DNA from 3 places in the Streptomyces chromofuscus genome. Region 2 is predicted to be linked to each of the others. Evidence: riboswitches for the same ligand, from Rfam matches in the RefSeq annotation. Region 2 holds a riboswitch; each other region holds the start of a gene.
What was found. Region 2 has a riboswitch for cobalamin ahead of IPT68_RS08520 (cobalamin biosynthesis protein). Riboswitches for the same ligand answer to the same signal wherever they lie in the genome.
Positions count from the first base shown of each region.

Region 1: linked by a shared signal. The riboswitch ahead of IPT68_RS24530 (energy-coupling factor ABC transporter permease) and the one ahead of IPT68_RS08520 (cobalamin biosynthesis protein) in region 2 are both predicted to bind cobalamin.
Region 3: linked by a shared signal. The riboswitch ahead of IPT68_RS24115 (ribonucleoside-diphosphate reductase subunit alpha) and the one ahead of IPT68_RS08520 (cobalamin biosynthesis protein) in region 2 are both predicted to bind cobalamin.

Region 1 is NZ_CP063374.1:5,410,864-5,418,554, reverse strand. It holds partial or broken gene IPT68_RS24545 (SWIM zinc finger family protein) at 1-916, opposite strand, end outside; gene IPT68_RS24540 (DUF7737 domain-containing protein) at 1,660-2,316, opposite strand; gene IPT68_RS24535 (tetratricopeptide repeat protein) at 2,517-3,962, opposite strand; cobalamin riboswitch at 4,154-4,336, shown strand; gene IPT68_RS24530 (energy-coupling factor ABC transporter permease) at 4,370-5,128, shown strand; gene IPT68_RS24525 (energy-coupling factor ABC transporter substrate-binding protein) at 5,125-5,484, shown strand; gene cbiQ (cobalt ECF transporter T component CbiQ) at 5,490-6,239, shown strand; gene IPT68_RS24515 (energy-coupling factor ABC transporter ATP-binding protein) at 6,236-7,090, shown strand; gene ku (non-homologous end joining protein Ku) at 7,591-7,691, opposite strand, start outside.
Region 2 is NZ_CP063374.1:1,885,558-1,893,248, forward strand. It holds gene IPT68_RS08510 (inorganic phosphate transporter) at 1-609, shown strand, start outside; gene IPT68_RS08515 (hypothetical protein) at 641-862, shown strand; cobalamin riboswitch at 1,139-1,279, shown strand; gene IPT68_RS08520 (cobalamin biosynthesis protein) at 1,382-2,332, shown strand; gene IPT68_RS08525 (cobyric acid synthase) at 2,329-3,840, shown strand; gene cobN (cobaltochelatase subunit CobN) at 3,837-7,490, shown strand; gene IPT68_RS08535 (putative cobaltochelatase) at 7,487-7,691, shown strand, end outside.
Region 3 is NZ_CP063374.1:5,316,804-5,324,494, reverse strand. It holds gene IPT68_RS24135 (carbon starvation CstA family protein) at 1-1,184, shown strand, start outside; gene IPT68_RS34235 (YbdD/YjiX family protein) at 1,165-1,356, shown strand; gene IPT68_RS24130 (DUF3311 domain-containing protein) at 1,456-1,719, shown strand; gene mctP (monocarboxylate uptake permease MctP) at 1,716-3,326, shown strand; gene IPT68_RS24120 (GNAT family N-acetyltransferase) at 3,444-3,950, shown strand; cobalamin riboswitch at 4,004-4,128, shown strand; gene IPT68_RS24115 (ribonucleoside-diphosphate reductase subunit alpha) at 4,253-6,601, shown strand; gene IPT68_RS24110 (ribonucleotide-diphosphate reductase subunit beta) at 6,601-7,614, shown strand; gene IPT68_RS24105 (hypothetical protein) at 7,527-7,691, opposite strand, start outside.

The sequences.
Region 1 (7,691 bases), 3.5 Mb from region 2:
GTGTTTCTCGGCCCAGCCGGTGCGGTGGAACTTCCACGCCTCGACCGCGCGCCGGCGCAGGGCGGTCATCCCCCGGTCGGTCGCCGAGCAGGTCGTGGTAGTCGAGCGGGTCGATGCCGGTCAGGTCGGCCGCGTCATCGAGCGCGTGTGCGACCAGCCAGTGCGCGAGCTCCTCGGGGTCGGGGCGGGCCTCGTGACAAGCGTCGTAATGGACCCCGGCGAGGTCGGCACCGATCTGCCCGAGCCATCCGTCGGAGTCGTCGACGCTCTCCACGACCCCGGCCAGCAGCCCGATCGCCTCTCGCGCCAGGACCGTCGCGGCTGCCGCCCTGCCCGAACCGGTCAGCGACCGGATCGCGGACACCGCCTGCCCGGCCTGGTCCGCGTAGGCGCGGGCGTCGGCGTACTCGACGTAGCCGTACCGGGTGAACGGGCCGATATCAAGCAATTCACGGACACGTGACCGAAACCAGGCCAAGTCGCCCCTGGCGCTCGCCGCCCGCAGCTCCAGGCGGCGCCGCACATTCCGGTCCTTGGCGGCCTCGTCCCGCACGAGGGTGAGCAGTTCGCCCCGCGACAGACCGGAGAGCCAGTCCTCAAGGCCCCGCGCCCGGTCCCGGGCCGCCCTCCGCTGCCGGGGGAGGTCGGCCTTCTGAGCCAGAACGGTCAGACCGAGCGCGACCAGGTGCTTGCAGAAGTTGCCTTCCTGGCCGTACGGGCAGTCGCAGGCGCCCGCCGGCCCCCCGCGCCCGCCCAGGGTCAGCTCGACCTCGTAGCGCTCCGTGCCATGGACCGACGCTCTGATCCAGTCGTCACCGACCTCGATCCCGGACACCGCGTCGACGTAGTCGACCCCACGCTCGAAGGACCGCGCCCCGGCCAGCGCCCTCAGGTTCGCCTCGGTATGACCGTCCACGAATCACCGCACTCCGTCTCGGTCTCCGCTCAACTGCTCGCACCCTTACGGCCGTCGACCGACCCGGACCGCCATACAGCCCTACGAAGAAATTTCCTTCCACACGCCGAGACGCCGCCTCACCTGCTGTCATCGGGTGCTCGCGATCGCCTTGCCGGTGAGGCTGCTTGCGATGTCGTGATCGCCAATCGGCGTGTGGATGCGGAGAAGAGGGGGCGGCCACCGACCCAGGGGTGAACGGAGACAGTGCGCTGCCGACGCCCGCCTTGGTCGCCTCTCTCGTCGAAGGCACCTGGCGTCCAGGCCTCAGCGGGCCTGCGTCCTCCCTCGACCGACCCGCCCAAGTACCGGGGCACAGCAGGGCCCTACAGATTTGGCCCCCGCGCGGCCCGCCCTCCGGATGAGGCGGGCCAGCGCCTCGGGAGGCGCCGTCGCGGGGTAAACGGAACCTACGCCTCCGGCGGGAAAAACGGAAGACCCCTGTTGCCCGTGGGGCGTGCAGGGGAGTCCTGGGCTGCTCCCGAGGTGGGGGTAGGCGGTCACTTCGGCAGGTCAGCGCACGCTGGGCGGCAGTCGCCAGAGGTCGGGGCGCCTTCGTGACGTCACGGAGGGCGAGTTCGTGACAAAAGGGGCTTTTCCGGCGGTTGCTCTCCTCGTGGGCCGATGGCTCGTCAGGGTCCCGTGCTGTGTCAGGGTCCCGTGCGGTCACCCGTGCGGTACGCCCATCAGGTCCTACTCCGCCGTCAGGCGCCCCGCTCGATCTGCGCGACGATGGACTCGTCCGCGATCTCCGTGTCGGCGGCCAGTAGGAACGCCTTGCTCAGGATCAGCGACAGGCGGTCGTCCTCGAGCGGGAGGAAGACCTTGCCCCGTCCCGAGCGGCCTGCCGGGACGACGCACAGGTAGCTGTCGTCCGGTCCCGTCAGGATGCTCGCCGAGCCCAGGTGGATCTTGTACGCGCGCAGGTCGCCGCGCACGGTCAGGAAGCGGCCGTCGAGCTTGCACCGGTCGGCGATCTGGAGGCGCGGCAGGATGCGGTCCAGCGCCTCGCGGCGTGCCTCGGCGTTCTCGGTCAGCTCGGCGAACCCGGCACGGTTCCCGTACCCGCGCTCGGGGCCGCCGTCGGTCCGGTCGAGGTCGGCGGCGATCGAGGTGACGCCGACGAAGAGGTCCACGTCGCGCATCGCCTCGCTGAACACCAGCGGGGGCACGTCGGTGAGCGGTGCCTCGCGCCAGGCGCCCGCCACCCGGCGGTCGAAGCGCCCCTGGTCGGTCGAGGCCAGTTCGTCGTCGCCCGCCCAGTCGATCCACGTATGGAAGAAGCGGACCCGCCACTCCCCCGCCGCCCGGTGCGGTCGGCCTCGTTGCCGTCCCAGGGGCCGAGCCGGTCGCTCGTCCATCCCGGGCCCTGAACAGGGCGAACATCCTGCGGTGGTGGACTGGCGCGCGACCGCGGAACGGCAGCCGCGGTACGGGGGACTGACAGTGGACTCCGGCAGGAGCGGGCCCCGGGCGGAGGTTGGTTACGACGGCCCCGCCGCGGTGCGGGCAGGGGGCCACTGCCGGCCAGTGGCCCCCTCTCCGTCCGCCGGGCCGTCCGTCACCTGCTGATGAGTGGTCTGAACGCGTTGCGCACATCGGACTTGGACTCGGTGACGTACTGGTCCTTCGGTGGGGAGTCGTAGGTGCCGTACGTGTAGTAGGTGAGGAGCGCCGGGCAGCTGGAGCCGCTGATCTGGATCGTGCGCTTGGCGACGAGCCTGCCGGTGCGCAGTTCGTAGACGCGTACCGGGATGGCGATCTTGTGGAAGGTCACGTAGGTGATGCCGCCGGAGTCACGGGCCTCATAGGGGCACGTCTCGACGGAGCTGCCGTGGGCCGACTCGCCCACGCAGACGATCGCCACCGCTCGGGCCGCGTCACCGGCCTTCCAGCTGCCGGGGAGCTGGTTCGTGTACTCGGTGTTGCCGAAGTACAGCGCGCGGTTGGTGCCCTTGCCCATCGGCTTGGCGGCGCTGTACTTGGCCGGCTGGGAGCAGTACTCGGGCTGTGCGTCCTCCGTTCCCGACAGCAGGCCGCGGACGTTGTCCAGTTCGATGGCCTGCGTGGCCCTGATGACGCCCGTGCGGGCCCGGCCGCGCAGGTCGTCGTCGGGGTGGTCGGCGAGGAGTTGCCGGTAACGTGCCCTGGCCGTCTCCCAGTCGCTGTCCTTCATGAGGCTGTCACCGCAGGCGACGAGGGCGCCGGGCGCCACCCGGGTCGCGGTGTCGGCGGAGCGGTCGAGCTGGTCGCCGGTCGGCTCGCGGTCGCGGAGCCAGTCGGTGATCCGGACGGTGCCGCAGGGGCTGTCGGTGGGCAGGCCGTCGAGGAATCCGTCCAGGACGGCACGGACGGTCCGCTCGTTGCCGGGCTCGCGCAGCGCCGAGCCGAGGATGCCGAAGCCCTCCTCCAGCGCGTCGTTGTCGCCGCGCAGCCCGCTGTCCAGCAGGGCCCCGGCCGTCTCCAGCCGCCGGCAGTCCTCGACCACCTCGTCCCCGCGGGCACTCAGCGGGGCGTCGGCCACACGGTGCCCGGCCCACACCTCGTCCTGCGCGCCGAACACCCCGGCGCAGTCGCCCCGGTCGCGGGCCTCGGTGACATCGCGCCCGATGCCCGCGGCGTCGTACCGCAGCAGCCCCACCGCCAGCAGCACCGGCAGCGTGACGGCGAGCGCGACCAGGCGCTGCCCGCGCGAGGCGACCCTGGGCATGCCGCGGCTCGCCAGGAACCACCCGTGGGCGACGACCGCCACCCACCACACCAGCGCGGCGATCTCGTACCCCCGCGAGGCCGTGGAGACGAGCGCGGACACGAGGACGACCGTGCCCAGCACGGCCGTCACGGCGAGCTTGCGCCGTCCGATCAGGAGGTAACCGACGCCGAGCAACGAGGCGTTGCCGAGGGCGACGGCCAAGGGGTCGTACCGCCGGGGGCGGTGGCGGGGCGGCGGGCCGGGGTACGGGTCGGGGTCCGGTAAGCCGGGTGTGAGGTACGTCGGTTGGTCCATCGTGCGCTCCCCCTCGTATGAACCTCTGTGCACCGAGTGTGGGGCGGCATCGGCCCCGCGTCAGCCCTCGGGGAGAAACTCCCGTCGGGCCATCGGACAGCGGGCCCGACCGGCGACGTTGGGGGTGCGCGCGGCGTGACCAGCGTCTTCGCGCCCCCGATGCGCCGCTTGTCACCACCCCCGCGGGCGCATTACTGTCACCAGGCCTTGGTGAACGGGAAATCCGGTGTGATGCCGGTGCGGCCCTCGCCACTGTGATCGGGAAGTCCGGCTCCGGCCCTCACGGGCAGCCACTGGGTCCTCGGACCCGGGAAGGCGGAGCACGGGCGGTGTCACCCGTCAGCCAGGAGACCGGCCGAGGCGCGTTGTACACCATCCACGAGGTGCTGGAGAGGGTCTGCTGAGCCATGCACATAGCCGAGGGTTTTCTGCCTCCGGCGCACGCGATCGCCTGGGGTGCCGCGTCCGCGCCGTTCGTCGTCCACGGAGTCCGTTCCCTCACCCGTGAGGTCAGGGAACATCCCGAGAGCACCCTGCTCCTCGGCGCCTCGGGCGCCTTCACCTTCGTCCTGTCGGCGCTAAAGCTGCCGTCCGTGACCGGGAGTTGCTCGCATCCCACCGGCACGGGCCTGGGTGCCATCCTGTTCCGGCCGCCGGTCATGGCGGTGCTGGGCACCATCACCCTGCTGTTCCAGGCGCTGCTGCTGGCCCACGGCGGGCTGACCACGCTGGGCGCCAACGTCTTCTCGATGGCGATCGCCGGGCCCTGGGCGGGCTACGGGATCTACCGGCTGCTGCGGCGCTACGACGTGCCGCTGATGGTCGCCGTGTTCTTCGGCGCGTTCGTCGCCGACCTGTCCACCTACTGCGTCACCAGCGTCCAGCTGGCGCTCGCCTTCCCCGACCCGAGCAGCGGGTTCCTGGGCGCGCTCGGCAAGTTCGGCGCCATCTTCGCGGTCACGCAGATCCCGCTCGCGGTGAGCGAGGGTCTGCTGACGGTGCTGGTGATGCGGCTGCTGGTGCAGTCCAGCAAGGGCGAACTGACCCGGCTGGGCGTGCTGCTCGGCAAGAAGACCGGCAGCGGCACCGGGGAGACCGGCACCGAGGGCTCCGGTATCGAGGGGTCCGGCACCGAGGAGACCGGCACCGAGGCGGTGGCCCGGTGAAGCGCGGGACGAAGATCAACCTCCTGCTGCTGCTCGCCGTCGTCGCCCTGGCGGTGCTGCCGCTCGCGCTCGGGCTCGGTGACCACAAGGAGGAGCCGTTCACCGGCTCCGACGGTGAGGCGGAGACGGCGATCACCGAGCTGGACCCGGACTACGAACCGTGGTTCTCGCCCTTGTACGAGCCGCCGTCCGGGGAGATCGAGTCCGGCCTGTTCGCCCTCCAGGCGGCGGTCGGCGCGGGCGCGCTCGCGTACTACTTCGGGCTGCGCCGCGGACGCCGCCAGGGTGAGGCGCGGGCCGAGCAGCGGCTGAGCGCCGCGGGGGTGCCCGGGCACGACGGAGCCGAAGGGGCCTGAGCCTCATGCTGCCGATCGACGCGGCGGCGCACAGCAGTCGCTGGCGCCGCCGCCATCCCTTGGACAAGGCCGTGCTCGGACTGGGGCTGACGGTGCTGGCTATCTCGCTGCCGCCCTGGCCGGGGGCCGTGCTGGTGCTGCTGACGGCGCTGGCCGCGCTGCTCGGCCCGGCGGGCGTGCCCGGGCGGCGGCTGTGGCGGGCCTACCGGGTGCCGCTGGGCTTCTGCGTCACCGGCGCGCTTCCGCTGCTGGTGCGGGTCGGCGGCCCGGACGGGTTCGTCGGGCTCGCCGACGGTGGCGCGGTGCGCGCCGGGGAGCTGCTGCTGCGCACCTCGGCGGCCTCCCTCGGGGTGCTGCTGTTCGCGTTCACCACGCCGATGTCCGACCTGCTGCCCCGGCTGGTCCGCGCCGGGGTGCCCGCGCCGGTCGTGGACGTGGCCCTGGTGACGTACCGCATGAGCTTCCTGCTCCTCGACTCCGTTCGCCGCGTCCACGACGCCCAGGCGGCCCGCCTCGGCCACACCACGCGGGCCGCCCAGTGGCGGTCGCTGGCCGGGCTCGGCGCCATCGCCTTCGTGCGGTCCTTCGACCGGGCGGCGCGCCTGCAGGCCGGGCTCGCCGGGCGCGGGTACGACGGCACGCTGCGCGTCCTGGTGCCCGAGGCCCGCGTCTCCGTCCCGTTCACGGCCCTGAGCGTCGCGCTGTTCGCGGCGCTGGCCGCCCTCACCTTCGTCCTCGAAAGGCCGCTGTCATGAGCGAGTCCTCCGTTCTGGTCGCCCTGCGGGGGGTGTCCTTCGCCTACGAGGACGGCCCGGCCGTGCTCAACGGACTCGACTTCGAGGTGCGCGAGGGGCGTGCGCTGGCGCTGCTCGGCCGCAACGGCAGCGGCAAGACCACGCTGATGCGGCTGCTCAGCGGGGGGCTCCGGCCGCACGCCGGGGTGGTGACGGTGGACGGTACGCCGGTGTCGTACGACCGCAAGGGGCTGACCCGGTTGCGGACCTCCGTGCAGCTGGTGGTGCAGGATCCGGACGACCAGCTGTTCGCCGCCTCGGTGGCGCAGGACGTGTCGTTCGGGCCGCTGAACCTCGGGCTGCCGGACGCGGAGGTGCGCGCTCGGGTCGAGGAGGCGCTGACCGCGCTGGACGTCGCCCGGCTGGCCGACCGGCCCACGCACCTGCTGTCGTACGGGCAGCGCAAGCGGACCGCGATCGCGGGTGCCGTCGCCATGCGGCCGCGGGTGCTGATCCTCGACGAGCCGACGGCCGGGCTGGATCCCGACGGCCAGGAACGGCTGCTCGCCACCCTCGACGGGCTGCGCGCCGGGGGTACGACCGTGGTGATGGCCACCCACGACGTCGACCTCGCCCTGCGCTGGGCCGACGACGCGGCCCTGCTCACCCCGTCCGGCGTCCGCACCGGCCCCGCTGCCGAGAACCTGGCCCGCGCGGAACTGTTGCGGGCGGCGGGCCTGCGCCTGCCCTGGGGCGTCGCGGCGGCGGCGCTCCTGCGCGGACAGGGACTCCTGGACGGCAGCACCACCGGCCCCCGCACGGCGGAGGAACTCGCGGCACTGACGACGGGGCGGACGGGGGGACGCGACTGAGGGCGCGGGCGGGGCGGGCGGGGCACGTGGCTGAGGTCGGCACTTGGACGGCGTGCGAAGGTGCGCGGCCGGGTGCTGGGGTCGGCACTCGCGATGGGGCGGGCGAAGGCACGCAGCTGACCCGATGGGGCAGACGAAGGCGCGCGGCTAAGAGCCGGTGGCCCTGTCAGGGGCGCGGGACGGCAGCCGACACCCCGGTCAAAGGACCGCGGGACCGGGAGCCGAGACCCGGGCAGGGCCCGCGCGACTGACAGCCGACGAACCTGAACGAGCCCACGCGACTGAGCATCGACGGGGCAGGCCGAGCCCCCGCACCTCGGCAACGACGGGACAACACGGGCCCACGCACCTCAGCAACGACGAGACAACACGAGCCCACGCACCTCAGCAACGACGAGACAACACGGGCCCACGCACCTCAGTACCCGGCAGCCCCGCGGGCCCCCCCCCCGCTCCTGCTGCCCCCGCGCAGAACCCGGAGTCGGATCGGACCGCCCCGCTCACGCCGATCGCTTGCGCGGCGTGGCCTTCTTCGTCGTCGTCTTCTTCGCGGTGCTCTTGGCCGTGCTCTTCGCCGTGCTCTTCGAGGAGGCGGCCTTCT
Region 2 (7,691 bases):
TGGGTCATCCTCTCCGCGGGCCTGGCCATCGCGCTCGGCACCTACCTCGGCGGCTGGCGCATCATCCGCACGATGGGCAAGGGCCTGACCGACCTCCAGCCGCAGCAGGGCTTCGCCACGCAGACCAGCGCCGCCACCGTCATCCTGGCCTCCTCACACCTGGGCTTCTCCCTCTCCACCACGCACTCGGTCTCCGGCGCGGTGATGGGCGCGGGCCTGGGCCGCAAGGGCGGCGTGGTCCGCTGGTCGACGGCGACCCGGATGTTCGTCGCCTGGGGCCTGACGCTCCCGGCCGCCGCGCTGGTCGGCGCGATCGCCGAGTGGGTGACCGGCTTCGGCTCCTGGGGCACCGCCCTCGTCGCGGTCTTCCTGGTCGCCTCCAGCGCCGCGATCTGGAAGATCTCCCGCCGTGAGGTCGTCGACCACACGAACGTCAACGACACGGACGAGGAACCGGCCGGCGTGGTGACCGCGGCGATGGCCGCGGTGACGCCGCCCCCGGTCGGCACCCCGGCGGAGGGCCCGGCGGCGCAGGTCACCATCCCCTCCCCCGCCGCGGGCCCCGAATCCCCGGCCGCGGAGCCGACGCCCTCTCAGGCCAGCGTCTGAGCACCCGGTTACTGAAGGAAGCAGCAGCAACATGAAGATCGACTGGGCGGCCCTCGGCTCCGTCTTCGGCGTCAGCCTCGTGGTCACGGTGGCTCTGGTGGGCCTGTTCACCCTCGGTATCACCGGCCTGTCGCGGCGCGAACGCGCCGCGGAGCGGGGTGAGTCGGCGGCGCTGGCCGTCACCGGCGCGTACACCGCGTTCGCGGCCTGCGCGGCGGCCGTGGGATACGGCATCTATCTGATCGTCGCCTGACGGTCGTCACAAGGTCGTGCCCGACGGCCGCCACCTCTTGGCGGCCTGACGGCAGTTACGTCTTGGCGGCCCGACGGCCGTCACATTGTCCCTGAGGGCACTCACTGACGGCCTTCGGTGCTGTCGCGCCCTGCGCGGGCCCTCGACGAGGGCTCCGGCAGGGCGCTTCGTCGTGCGGCGCGACGGACGGGCGCGGACGTGCGGGAGACCCGTGCCGCCCGTGCCGTGTGGGCCTCAGCACACTTGCCCCGTCGCAGGTCAACGGCAAGTTGACGGGTGTTCCGGCCCCATGGTGGACTGCCGGAGCCATGTACGGCGGCAGGAGAGGAAGCCCGGTGCGAATCCGGCGCGGTCCCGCCACTGTGACCGGGGAGGAAACCCCCGGGAGCCAGGAACTCTCACCGCCGGTCTCGTCGAACCAGGGCGTGGACACCCTGAGTGAGGACATAACGCGATGCTCGGCTGCCCAGTCAGGTCCCGTACCAGGTCTCTGCCCGACCCCACGGCCGGCTGAGCCGCATGCGTGCCGGTCGCGTCTTCGCGTACGGCGCCGCCGCCGGCCTCCTCGGCGACCTCCTGCTCGGCGATCCACGCCGCGGGCATCCGGTCGCCGCGTTCGGGCACGCCGCCGGGGCCGTGGAGCGGGTGCTGTGGCGGGACCACCGCGGGTGGGGCGTGCTGCACACCGTCGTGTGCGCCGGTGGCGCCGTCGCGCTGGGCGCCGCGGCCCGTCGGTCCGTACGCTCCTCCCCCGCCGCTTCCGTCGCGCTGACCGGCGTCGCCACCTGGGCCGTCGTCGGCGGGACTTCGCTCGGCCGGGAGGCCCGGGCCGTCGGGCGTGCCCTGGAGGCGGGGGACGTCGAGGGGGCGCGGGCGCGGCTGCCGCACCTGTGCGGGCGGGATCCTCAGGCGCTGGACGCGGACGGGATCGCGCGGGCGGTGGTGGAGTCCGTCGCGGAGAACACCTCCGACGCCGTGGTGGGGGCGTTGGTGTGGGGGGCCGTCGGCGGGGTGCCGGGGCTGCTCGGGTTCCGGGCCGTCAACACGCTGGACGCGATGGTGGGGCACAGGTCGCCCGCGTACCGGAAGTACGGGTGGGCTTCGGCGCGGCTCGACGACCTCGCGGGGTGGCCGGGGGCCCGGTTGACCGCAGTCCTCGCCGTGCTGGCGGGTGGTGACCCGCGGGGCGCCGTGCGGGCGTGGCGGGCTGATGCCGCGAAGCACCCGAGTCCCAACGCGGGGCCCGTGGAGGCGTCGTTCGCCGGGGCGTTGGGGGTGCGGCTCGGGGGGACGTTGTCGTATGCGGGCCGGGTCGAGCACCGGCCCGTACTGAACGGTGGGGGGCGTGCGGTGCAAGTGGCCGACATCGAGCGGGCCGTCCGGTTGTCCCGGCGGGTCGGCGGGCTGGCGTTCGGGGTGACCGCGGCGGGGGCGCTGCTGTGGGCGCGGCTGTCGGGGAGGCCCGCGTGACCGGCCGTGGGCTGCTGGTCGCCGGCACCACCTCCGATGCCGGCAAGAGCGTCGTCACCGCCGGGATCTGCCGGTGGCTGGTGCGGCAGGGGGTCAAGGTCGCGCCGTTCAAGGCGCAGAACATGTCGCTCAACTCGTTCGTCACCCGCGAGGGCGCCGAGATCGGGCGGGCGCAGGCCATGCAGGCGCAGGCGTGCCGGGTGGAGCCGACCGCGCTGATGAACCCGGTGCTGCTCAAGCCGGGCGGGGAGCGGCGCAGCCAGGTGGTGCTGCTGGGCAAACCCGTCGGGGAGATGAGCGCGCGCGGGTACCACGGCGGACGGCAGCAGCGGCTGCTGGGGACGGTTCTCGACTGCCTCGCCGAACTGCGGGGCACGTATGACGCGGTGATCTGTGAGGGGGCCGGCAGTCCGGCCGAGATCAACCTGCGGCGGACCGACATCGTGAACATGGGGATCGCCCGGGGCGCCGGGCTTCCCGTGCTCGTCGTCGGCGACATCGACCGCGGCGGGGTCTTCGCCTCCTTCTTCGGGACGGTGGCGCTGCTGTCGCCCGAGGACCAGGCCCTGGTCGCCGGGTTCCTCGTCAACAAGTTCCGCGGGGACGTCAGCCTCCTCGCACCCGGCCTCGACATGCTGCGCGACCTCACCGGTCGGCCCGCGTACGGCGTGCTGCCGTACCGGCACGGTCTCGGCATCGACGAGGAGGACGGTCTGAGGGTGTCGCTGCGTGGCACCGTGCGGGAGTCGGCCGTCGCCCCGCCCGTCGGTGAGGACGTGCTGCGGGTCGCCGTGTGCGCGATCCCCCTGATGTCCAACTTCACCGACGTCGACGCGCTGGCCGCCGAACCCGGAGTCGTCGTCCGGTTCGTGGACCGCCCGGAGGAGCTGGCCGACGCCGACCTCGTGGTCGTCCCGGGCACGCGCGGCACCGTCCGGGCCCTGGAGTGGCTGCGGGAGCGGGGGCTGGCGGACGCCCTCGCCCGCAGAGCCGCCGAGGGCCGGCCGGTGCTGGGCGTCTGCGGGGGCTTCCAGATCCTCGGCGGGCACATCGAGGACGACGTCGAGAGCCGCCGCGGCCACGTCGACGGCCTCGGGATCCTGCCCGTGCGGGTGCGCTTCGCCCGCGAGAAGACCCTCACCCGGCCCGTCGGCGAGGCCCTCGGGGAGCCGGTCGAGGGCTACGAGATCCACCACGGCGTCGCCGACGTCCACGGCGGTGAACCCTTCCTGGACGGCTGCCGGGTCGGCCAGACCTGGGGCACCCACTGGCACGGTTCCCTGGAGTCGGACGGCTTCCGGCGCGCCTTCCTGCGCGAGGTGGCCGCCGCCGCGGGCCGCCGCTTCGTGCCCGCGCCGGACACCTCCTTCGCCGCGCTGCGCGAGGAGCAGCTGGACCGGCTCGGCGACCTGATCGAACAGCACGCGGACACGGACGCGCTGTGGCGGCTCATCGAGTCCGGCGCGCCGCAAGGACTGCCCTTCATCCCACCGGGAGCGCCCGCATGAGCACTGTGTTGTTGTTGTCGACCGCGGACACCGATCTGCTGGCGGCCCGTGCCTCCGGCGCCTCGTACCGGATCGGCAACCCGACCCGCGTCGACGTCGCCGGCGAGCTGCCGACGCTGATCGAGGGCGCGGACGTCGCCGTCGTACGGCTGCTGGGCGGCAAGCGTGCCTGGGAGGACGGGCTGGCCGCGCTGAAGGCGTCAGGGATTCCGACCGTGCTGCTCGGCGGGGAGGCCGTGCCCGACGCCGAGCTGATGGCGGAGTCGTCCGTGCCCGCGGGAGTCGTGGCGGAGGCGCTGCGCTATCTCGTCGAGGGCGGGCCCGCCAACCTCACCGAGCTGGCGCGGTTCCTGTCGGACACCGTGCTGCTGACGGGAGAGGGCTTCGAGGAGCCGCGGAAGATGCCGCAGTACGGCGTCCACGGCTCCCGTCCGCTCCAGGACGGCCGGCCGACCGTCGGCGTGCTCTTCTACCGGGCGCACGAACTGAGCGGCAACACCGCCTTCGTCGACACCCTCTGCGACGCGATCGAGGTGCACGGCGCCAACGCCCTGCCGGTCTACTGCGGTTCGCTGCGCGGGGCCGACGCCGGGCTGTACGAGATCCTCGCGCGGACCGACGCCCTGGTCGCCACCGTCCTCGCCGCCGGCGGCACCCACGCGTCGCGGGCCTCGGCGGGCGGCGACGAGGAGGCCTGGGACATCGGCGCGCTCGCCGAGCTGAACGTGCCGGTGCTGCAGGGCCTGTGCCTGACGTCGTCGAAGGCCGCCTGGGACGAGTCGGACGCGGCCCTGTCCCCCATGGACGCGGCCATGCAGGTGGCCATCCCCGAGTTCGACGGCCGTCTGATCACCGTGCCGTTCTCCTTCAAGGAGCAGGGCCCCGACGACGTGCCCGTGTACGTCGCCGACCCCGAGCGGGCCGCGCGGGTGGCCGGGATCGCCGTACGGCACGCCCGACTGGGGCACAGGCCGAACGCCGAGAAGAGGATCGCGCTGGTCTTCACCGCCTACCCGACCAAGCACTCGCGCGTCGGCAACGCGGTGGGCCTGGACACGCCCGCGTCGGCGGTGCGGGTGCTCGACGCGCTGCGGGACGCCGGGTACGGCGTCACCGGGTACCCCGACAACGGCGACGAGCTGATCCACCGGCTGATCGAGGCCGGCGGGCACGACGTGGAGTGGCTGACGGAGGACCAGCTGGCCGCCGCGCCGGCGCGCGTCCCGCTCGCCGACTACCAAGCGTGGTTCGACGAGCTGGACCCGGAGCTGCGGGACGCCATGGCCGAGGCGTGGGGCGACCCGCCGGGCTCGCTGTACGTCGACGGTGACGACATCGTGCTCGCCTCCCTGCGGTTCGGGAACGTCGTCGTGATGATCCAGCCGCCGCGCGGCTTCGGCGAGAACCCGATCGCGATCTACCACGACCCCGACATGCCGCCGTCCCACCACTACATGGCGGCCTACCGCTGGCTGGACAACAGCTTCGGCGCCGACGCGGTCGTGCACATGGGCAAGCACGGCACGATGGAGTGGCTGCCCGGCAAGGGACTCGGGCTGTCGCGAGGCTGCGCTGCGGACGCCGTCCTCGGTGATCTGCCCCTGATCTACCCGTTCATCGTCAACGACCCCGGCGAGGGCACCCAGGCCAAGCGGCGCGGTCACGCCACCGTCGTCGACCACCTCGTGCCGCCGATGGCGCGTGCGGACACGTACGGCGACCTGGCCAAGCTGGAACAGCTGCTCGACGAGTACGCGCTGGTCTCCGACCTCGACCCGGCGAAGGCGCCCGCAGTGCGCGCGCAGATCTGGACCCTCGTCAAGGCGGCCGAGCTCCACCACGACCTGCAGGTGAACGAGCAGCCGGACGACGACGCGTTCGACGAGTTCGTGATGCACATCGACGGCTATCTGTGCGAGATCAAGGACGTGCAGATCAGGGACGGACTGCACGTCCTGGGCGGCGGGCCGGTGGGTGAACCGCGCGTCAACCTGGTCCTCGCGGTGCTGCGCGCCTCGCAGGTGTGGGGCGGGCAGGCGAACGCGCTGCCCGGTCTGCGGGCGTCGCTGGCCGAGCACTTCGGGCTGGTCGAGAAGGAGCTGCTGGCCGAGCCGGGCGCTCCGGTGAAGGTGCCGCTGGAGCTGACGGACCTGGTGGACGGTCCGGCACGGACCGCCGCCGACGCGATCGATCTGCTGGAGCAGCTGTGCCGGCGGATCGCGGAGGGCATGGAGCAGCGGCACTGGGCGGTCGCCGAGAGCGCCACCCTCGTCCGGGAGGTGACCGGCGCCCAACTGCCCGAGGCCGTCGCCGTCGTGGAGTTCGCCTGCACCGAGGTCGTCCCGCGCCTCGCCCGCACCACCGACGAGATCGGCCACATCCTCGAGGCGCTCGACGGCGGTTACGTCCCGGCGGGCCCGTCGGGGTCGCCGACCCGGGGCCTGGTCAACGTCCTGCCGACGGGCCGGAACTTCTACTCCGTCGACCCCAAGGCCATCCCGTCCCGGCTGAGCTGGGAGGTCGGCCAGTCGCTTGCGGACTCGCTGGTGCAGCGCTACCTCGCCGACAACGGGGAGTACCCGAAGTCCGTGGGCCTGACGGTCTGGGGCACGTCGGCCATGCGCACCCAGGGCGACGACGTCGCCGAGATCCTGGCGCTGCTGGGGTGCCGGCCCGTGTGGGACGAGGCGTCCCGGCGGGTCACCGGGTTCGAGATCATCGGTCTCGAGGAACTGGGCCGGCCCCGCATCGACGTCACCGTCCGCATCTCCGGCTTCTTCCGGGACGCGTTCCCGCATGTGGTCGGGCTGATCGACGACGCGGTGCGGGCGGTGGCCGAGCTGGACGAGCCGGCCGGGTCCAACTACGTCCGGGCGCACGTGGAGGAGGACACCGCGGAGCACGGCGACCGGCGGCGGGCGACGGCCCGTGTCTTCGGCTCGAAGCCGGGGGCGTACGGCGCGGGTCTGCTGCCGCTGATCGACGCCCGCAACTGGCGCAGCGACGCCGACCTGGCCGAGGTGTACGCCGTCTGGGGCGGCTACGCGTACGGGCGCGGGCTCGACGGGCGGGCGGCCCGGGGGGACATGGAGACGGCGTTCCGGCGGATCGCGGTCGCCGCGAAGAACGTCGACACGCGCGAGCACGACCTGGTCGACGCCGACGACTACTTCCAGTACCACGGCGGCATGGTCGCCATGGTCCGGCACCTCACGGGCGCCTCCCCCGAGGCGTACGTCGGCGACTCGGCCACCCCCGACCGGGTCAGGACCCGCACCCTCGGCGAGGAGACGCACCGCGTCTTCCGCGCCCGCGTGGTCAACCCGCGCTGGATGGCGGCGATGCGCCGGCACGGCTACAAGGGCGCCTTCGAGATGGCGGCCACCGTCGACTACCTCTTCGGCTACGACGCCACCGCCGGGGTCGTGGACGACTGGATGTACGAGAAGCTCAGCGCCGAGTACGTCTTCGACGCGGAGAACCGGGACTTCATGAAGAAGTCCAACCCGTGGGCGCTGCGCGGCATCACCGAGCGGCTGCTGGAGGCCGCCGACCGGGGGCTGTGGGCGGAGCCGGACGCGCAGACGCTCGAGCGGCTGCGCGCCACCTACCTGGAACTGGAAGGCGACCTGGAGGGCGACGCCAAGTGATCACCCCGTTCCCGTTCACGGCCGTCGTAGGCCAGGACGACCTGCGGCTCGCGCTGCTGCTGAACGCCGTGTCCCCGGCCGTCGGCGGAGTGCTGGTGCGCGGCGAGAAGGGCACCGCCAAGTCGACGGCGGTGCGGGCGCTGTCGGCGCTGCTGCCGGAGGTCGCCGTGGTCCCCGGGTGCCGCTTCTCCTGCGACCCGG
Region 3 (7,691 bases), 3.4 Mb from region 2:
CGGTCTTCGCCGGTTCGCTGTTCCCGTTCGTCTTCATCACGATCGCCTGCGGAGCCCTGTCCGGCTTCCACTCCCTCATCTCGTCCGGCACGACCCCGAAGATGATCCAGAAGGAGACGCAGGTCCGGATGATCGGATACGGCTCCATGCTGATGGAGTCGTCCGTCGCGGTGATGGCGCTGATCGCGGCCAGCATCATCGACCCGGGCCTGTACTTCGCGATGAACGCGCCCGCCGGCGTCATCGGCACCACCGTGGAGAGCGCCTCGCAGGTCGTCAGCGGCTGGGGCTACCAGATCTCGCCCGACCAACTGGCCGCGGCGGCGCGGAGCGTCGAGGAGTCCACGCTGCTGTCCCGCACCGGCGGCGCGCCCACACTGGCGGTCGGCGTCGCGGAGATCTTCTCCACGGTCACCGGTGACGGCCTCAAGGCGTTCTGGTACCACTTCGCGATCATGTTCGAGGCGCTGTTCATCCTGACCGCGCTGGACGCCGGCACGCGTGTGGGCCGGTTCATGCTCCAGGACACCCTCGGCAACGTCTACAAGCCCTTCCGGAACGTCAGCTGGAAGCCCGGCCTGATCATCACCAGCGCGGTCGTGTGCGGGCTGTGGGGCTACTTCCTGTGGGTGGGCGTCCACGAGCCCCTGGGCGGCATCAACCAGCTGTTCCCGATCTTCGGCATCTCCAACCAGCTCCTCGCGGCCGTCGCGCTGGCGGTCTGCACGACGCTCCTCATCAAGTCCGGCCGCCTGAAGTGGGCCTGGGTCACCGGTGTCCCGCTCGTCTGGGACGCGGTGGTGACCCTGACCGCCAGTTGGCAGAAGGTCTTCTCCAGCGACCCCAGGGTCGGCTTCTTCAAGCAGCGCCAGGTCTTCCAGGACGCCATCGACCGGGGCGAGATCCTGCCGCCGGCCAAGTCCATGGACGACATGCACACCGTCGTCACCAACTCCACGGTGGACGGCGTCCTGTCCGCCGTACTCGCCCTGCTGATCGTCGTCGTGATCGTGGACGCGGCGCGGATCTGCGTCCGGCATGTCCGCCGGCCCGCGCTCACCACGCTCAGCGAGGCGCCGCACGTCGAGTCGAGGATCGTGGCACCGGCCGGCCTGTTCGCCACGCCGGAGGAGAAGGAGGAGGAGCGCCGTGCGACCGTCGGCACTGCTGCGCCGGCTGACTAGCGGGGTGCGCTGGTACGTCCGCGAGCTGACCGACGAGTCGGCATACGACCGCTATGTCGCGCACATCCGTGAAGGCCACCCGGATGCGGAGGTGCCGTCCCGACGGGAGTTCGAGCGAATGCGGACAGAAGGGCAGGAAAGGGACCCTCGGCAGGGCTTCCGCTGCTGCTGAGATACCGGTATCTGAACGAGGGCTTCCGGTAACGGGACACCGTGACCTACATTGCCTGCGTTTTACGCCAGGTAATTTGCGAGGGGACGGAGCCGTCAGATGTCAGATGCCCCAGATGTGAACAGAGGGCCGGTGGTGACGCCCGTGCGCGTCGCCGTCGCCCTCTGCTTGATAGCACCCTTCGTGGCCATGCTCTGGGTGGGCTCGTACGCGAAGGTGGAGCCGACGTTGATCGGCATCCCGTTCTTCTACTGGTACCAGATGGCCTGGGTCGTGATCTCCACCGGGCTCACCATGATCGCGTACCGGCTGTGGCAGCGTGACCAGCGCGCCCGCAAGTCGCAGGGGGGTGCCGGAGCATGAACGACGGAGTGAACGGCGTCGCGCTCGCCGTCTTCATCCTCTTCTTCCTCGCCGTCACGGTGATGGGCTTCCTGGCCTCGCGCTGGCGCAGGGCCGAGAACGAGCACAGCCTCGACGAGTGGGGCCTGGGCGGCCGGTCGTTCGGCACCTGGATCACCTGGTTCCTGCTCGGCGGCGACCTCTACACGGCGTACACCTTCGTCGCCGTGCCGGCGGCGATCTACGCGGCGGGCGCGGCCGGCTTCTTCGCGGTGCCCTACACGATCCTCATCTACCCGCTGATGTTCGTCTTCCTGCCGCGTCTGTGGTCGGTCTCGCACAAGCACGGATACGTGACCACCTCCGACTTCGTCCGGGGCCGCTTCGGCTCCAAGGGTCTGTCCCTGGCGGTGGCGGTGACCGGCATCCTCGCGACCATGCCCTACATCGCGCTCCAACTGGTCGGCATTCAGGCCGTGCTGGACGTGATGGGCATCGGCGGCGGCGAGGACACCAACTGGTTCATCAAGGACCTGCCGCTGCTGATCGCCTTCGGCGTGCTGGCCGCGTACACGTACTCGTCGGGTCTGCGCGCGCCGGCCCTGATCGCGTTCGTCAAGGACACCCTGATCTACCTCGTCATCGCGGTCGCCATCATCTACATCCCGATCAAGCTCGGCGGCTTCGACGACATCTTCGGCGCGGCGAGCGAGAAGTACTCGGCGGCGGGTGCCGGCGGACTGGTACCGAACGCGGCCTCGCAGTGGACGTACGCCACGCTGGCACTGGGCTCGGCGCTCGCGCTGTTCATGTACCCGCACAGCGTGACGGCCGTGCTCTCCAGCCGGAGCCGGGACGTCATCCGCCGCAACTCCACGATCCTGCCGCTGTACTCGCTGATGCTCGGCCTGCTCGGCCTGCTCGGCTTCATGGCGATCGCGGCCGGCATCAAGGTGGAGAACGGCCAGCTGGCCATCCCGCAGCTGTTCGAGAACATGTTCCCGGACTGGTTCACCGGCGTCGCCTTCGCGGCGATCGGCATCGGCGCGCTGGTCCCCGCGGCCATCATGTCGATCGCCGCGGCCAACCTCTTCACCCGCAACATCTACAAGGACTTCATCAAGCGGGACGCCACGCCCGCGCAGGAGACCAAGGTCTCCAAGCTGGTGTCCCTGCTGGTGAAGGTCGGCGCGCTGGTCTTCGTCCTCGGCATGGACAAGACGGTCGCGATCAACTTCCAGCTGCTGGGCGGCATCTGGATCCTGCAGACCATGCCCGCGCTGGTGGGTGGCCTGTTCACCCGCTGGTTCCACCGCTGGGCCCTGCTGGCCGGCTGGGCGGTCGGCATGCTCTACGGCACGGTCGCGGCGTACGGGGTGGCCTCGCCGACCCAGAAGCACTTCGGCGGCTCGTCGGCGGAGATCCCCGGCATCGGGGAGATCGGTTACATCGGCCTCACCGCGTTCGTCCTCAACCTGCTGGTCACGGTGGTCCTGACCTTCGTACTGAAGGCCGCGAAGGCCCCCGAGGGCATCGACGAGACGAGCCCGGAGGACTACACGGCGGACGCCGGCGACCCCGGAGTCCAGGCGGAGCTCCCCCCGGCAACGGCTGGGGCAAGCCACTAAGAAGCGCGAGAACAGCGCCCTCAGGGGCGCGGGGAACTGCGCGAGAACCCACCACAATCCGCAGCGGGCCGCCGGCATCGAGCCATACGGCGGCCCGCTGTCGTGCACACTCCCCCCATGGACGTCCGAATCCGCCCCGCACACACCACCGAATTCGGCACCCTCGGCGAGATCACCGCCCAGGCCTACCTCCAGGACGGCCTACTCGACTTCGGTGAAAGCGACGAATACCTCCACGAACTCCGAAACGTCGCCAAAAGAGCCTCCGCCGCCGAAGTCCTGGTGGCCACCCAGGACGGCCACGTCGTCGGCGGCGTGACGTACGTGCCGCAAGGCGGCCCCATGGCCGACATTGCCCGCCCCGGAGAGGCGGAAATCCGCATGCTGGCCGTAGCGCCGGAGGCGCGAGGCCGAGGTGTCGGCGAGGCCCTCGTACGCGCCTGCGTCGAGCGCGCACGGGCCACCGACGGCTGCACGCGCATCGTCCTGTCGACCCAGCGCACCATGCGCTCGGCCCACCGCATCTACGACCGCCTGGGCTTCACCCGCACCCCCGGCCGCGACTGGAACCCGCTCCCGCACCTGGACGACATCACGCTCCTCACCTACGAGTTGACGCTCTGAAGTCATCGACGACACAACATATAGGGGTGGCTCTCGTCCCCGGCACTAGATGTATGCTCATGCTCGCTGTCGCCGCAGGGGAATCCGGTGCGAATCCGGAACTGTCCCGCAACGGTGTACTTGTGCATGTCCGTGCACAGGAGTCAGTCCGAGGACCTGCCGACAGTGCGCCCGGCCACCCGGTCCGGGTGCCCTGACGTCCGGGCCTCGTGGAATGGGCCGGTGGACGCGACGCCGCGTGCGCTCGTGTGCTGCCCCCTGCCCTCCGCAAGGCCCCCGTGCCGAGCGAGGGAGAGCCCCACGTGACCATCGCGCCAGCCGATCCGGCCTCAGCGATCCAGGAGTCCGACGGCCCCGGAACCGCGTTGCTGCGGACCCTGACGGAGCTGACCGCCGACCTCCCCGACGCCGACCCCGGCCGGGTCGCCGCCGCCGCGCTGCGCGGCCGCTCCGCGCGGGCGGACGAGACGGAGCTGCGCGAGCTGGCCACGGAGGCCGCCGCCGGTCTCATCTCCGAGGACCCCGCCTACTCGCGGCTGGCCGCCCGGCTGCTGACCCGTTCCATCGCCGCCGAGGCCGCCTCCCAAGGCGTCACGTCCTTCACCGAGTCGGTCGCCGTGGGGCACCGGGAGGGCCTCATCGCCGACCGCACGGCCGACTTCGTACGCCTGCACGCCGGCCGGCTGGACGCCCTGGTCGACCCCGAGGGCGATGACCGCTTCGGCTACTTCGGGCTGCGCACCCTGCACAGCCGTTACCTGCTCCGGCACCCGATCACCCGCAAGGTCGTCGAGACGCCCCAGCACTTCATGCTGCGCGTCGCCGCCGGCCTCGCCGAGGACGACACCCCTCGTGCGGTGGACGAGGTCGCCGCGCTCTACGGGCTCATGAGCCGCCTCGACTACCTCCCCTCCTCCCCCACCCTGTTCAACTCCGGCACCCGCCACCCGCAGATGTCGTCCTGCTACCTCCTGGACTCCCCCAAGGACGAGCTGGACTCGCTCTACGAGCGCTACCACCAGGTCGCCCGGCTCTCCAAGCACGCCGGCGGCATCGGGCTGTCCTTCTCCCGCATCCGTGCCCGCGGTTCCCTGATCCGCGGCACCAACGGCCACTCCAACGGCATCGTCCCGTTCCTGAAGACGCTCGACGCCTCGGTCGCCGCCGTGAACCAGGGCGGCCGGCGCAAGGGCGCCGCCGCGGTCTACCTGGAGACCTGGCACTCCGACATCGAGGAGTTCCTCGAGCTGCGCGACAACACCGGCGAGGACGCCCGCCGTACGCACAACCTCAACCTCGCGCACTGGGTCCCGGACGAGTTCATGCGCCGGGTGAACGCGGACGCGCCGTGGTCGCTGTTCTCGCCGTCGGACGTGCCCGAGCTGGTCGACCTGTGGGGCGAGGAGTTCGACGCCGCCTACCGCCGGGCCGAGGAGCGGGGCCTGGCGAAGAAGACGCTGCCCGCGCGCGAGCTGTACGGCCGGATGATGCGCACCCTGGCGCAGACCGGCAACGGCTGGATGACCTTCAAGGACGCCGCGAACCGGACCGCCAACCAGACCGCCGAGCCGGGCCACGTCGTGCACTCCTCGAACCTGTGCACGGAGATCCTGGAGGTCACCAGCGACGGCGAGACGGCAGTCTGCAACCTGGGGTCGGTCAACCTCGGCGCGTTCGTCACCGGGGACGGCATCGACTGGGAGCGGCTGGACGCCACCGTCCGCACCGCCGTCACCTTCCTCGACCGCGTGGTCGACATCAACTTCTACCCGACCGAGCAGGCGGGCCGCTCCAACGCCCGCTGGCGTCCCGTCGGCCTCGGCGCGATGGGCCTGCAGGACGTCTTCTTCAAGCTACGGCTGCCCTTCGACTCGCCCGAGGCCAAGGCGCTGTCCACCCGGATCGCCGAGCGCGTCATGCTCGCCGCGTACGAGGCGTCCGCCGACCTCGCCGAGCGCAACGGGCCGCTGCCCGCGTGGGACAAGACCCGTACCGCCCGGGGCGTGCTGCATCCCGACCACTTCGACGTCGAGCCGGCGTGGCCGGAGCGCTGGGCGGCGCTGCGCGAGCGGATCGCCGCGGTCGGCATGCGCAACTCCCTGCTGCTGGCCATCGCGCCCACGGCCACCATCGCCTCGATCGCCGGTGTCTACGAGTGCATCGAGCCGCAGGTGTCGAACCTGTTCAAGCGAGAGACCCTGTCCGGCGAGTTCCTGCAGGTCAACTCCTACCTGGTGCGGGAGCTCAAGGCGCTCGGCGTCTGGGACGCCCGCACCCGTGAGGCGCTGCGCGAGGCGAACGGCTCGGTGCAGGACTTCGCCTGGATCCCCGAGGACGTACGGCGGCTCTACCGCACGGCGTGGGAGATCCCGCAGCGCGGGCTGATCGACATGGCGGCCGCGCGGACCCCGTTCCTCGACCAGGCGCAGTCGCTGAACCTGTTCCTGGAGACGCCGACCATCGGCAAGCTCTCCTCGATGTACGCCTACGCCTGGAAGTCGGGCCTGAAGACGACGTACTACCTGCGCTCGCGTCCCGCGACCCGTATCGCCCGCGCGGCCCGAGCCACCGTCCCCGTACAGGCGACCCCGGACCCCGAAGCGGTCGCCTGCTCCCTGGAAAACCCCGAGTCCTGCGAGGCCTGCCAGTAATGACCACCCGTCACCAGAATCTTCTCGACCCGGGCTTCGAGCTGACCCTGCGTCCCATGCGCTACCCCGACTTCTACGAGCGCTACCGGGACGCCATCAAGAACACCTGGACCGTCGAGGAGGTCGACCTCCACTCGGACGTCGCCGACCTCGCCAAGCTGACGCCGGGCGAGCAGCACCTGATCGGCCGACTGGTCGCGTTCTTCGCGACGGGCGACTCGATCGTGGCCAACAACCTGGTGCTGACGCTGTACAAGCACATCAACTCCCCCGAGGCGCGGCTCTACCTGAGCCGTCAGCTGTTCGAGGAGGCCGTGCACGTCCAGTTCTATCTGACCCTGCTGGACACCTACCTGCCCGACCCGGACGACCGGGCGGCGGCGTTCGCGGCGGTCGAGAACATCCCGTCCATCCGCGAGAAGGCCGAGTTCTGCTTCCGGTGGATGGACTCGGTCGAGAAGCTGGACCGCCTGGAGTCCAAGGCCGACCGCCGGCGCTTCCTGCTCAACCTGATCTGCTTCGCCGCGTGCATCGAGGGCCTGTTCTTCTACGGCGCCTTCGCGTACGTCTACTGGTTCCGCAGTCGGGGCCTGCTGCACGGCCTGGCGACCGGCACCAACTGGGTGTTCCGCGACGAGACCATGCACATGAGCTTCGCGTTCGACGTGGTCGACACCGTCCGCAAGGAGGAGCCGGACCTCTTCGACGACCAGCTCCGGCAGCAGGTCACCGACATGCTGCGGGAGGCCGTCGAGGCCGAGCTGCAGTTCGCGCGCGACCTGTGCGGTGACGGCCTCCCGGGCATGAACACCGACTCGATGCGGCAGTACCTGGAGTGCGTCGCCGACCAGCGCCTGACGCGCCTCGGCTTCGCCCCGGTCCACGGCTCCGAGAACCCCTTCTCCTTCATGGAGCTCCAGGGAGTTCAGGAACTGACCAACTTCTTCGAGCGGCGTCCCTCGGCGTACCAGGTCGCGGTGGAGGGGACGGTCGACCTGGACGAGGACTTCTGATCCTTCATCTCCTCGAGGTGGTCCTGGGCCTCCCTGATCTCCCGGTCGACGCGCCGGTCGTGCGCGGCGCCGATGAG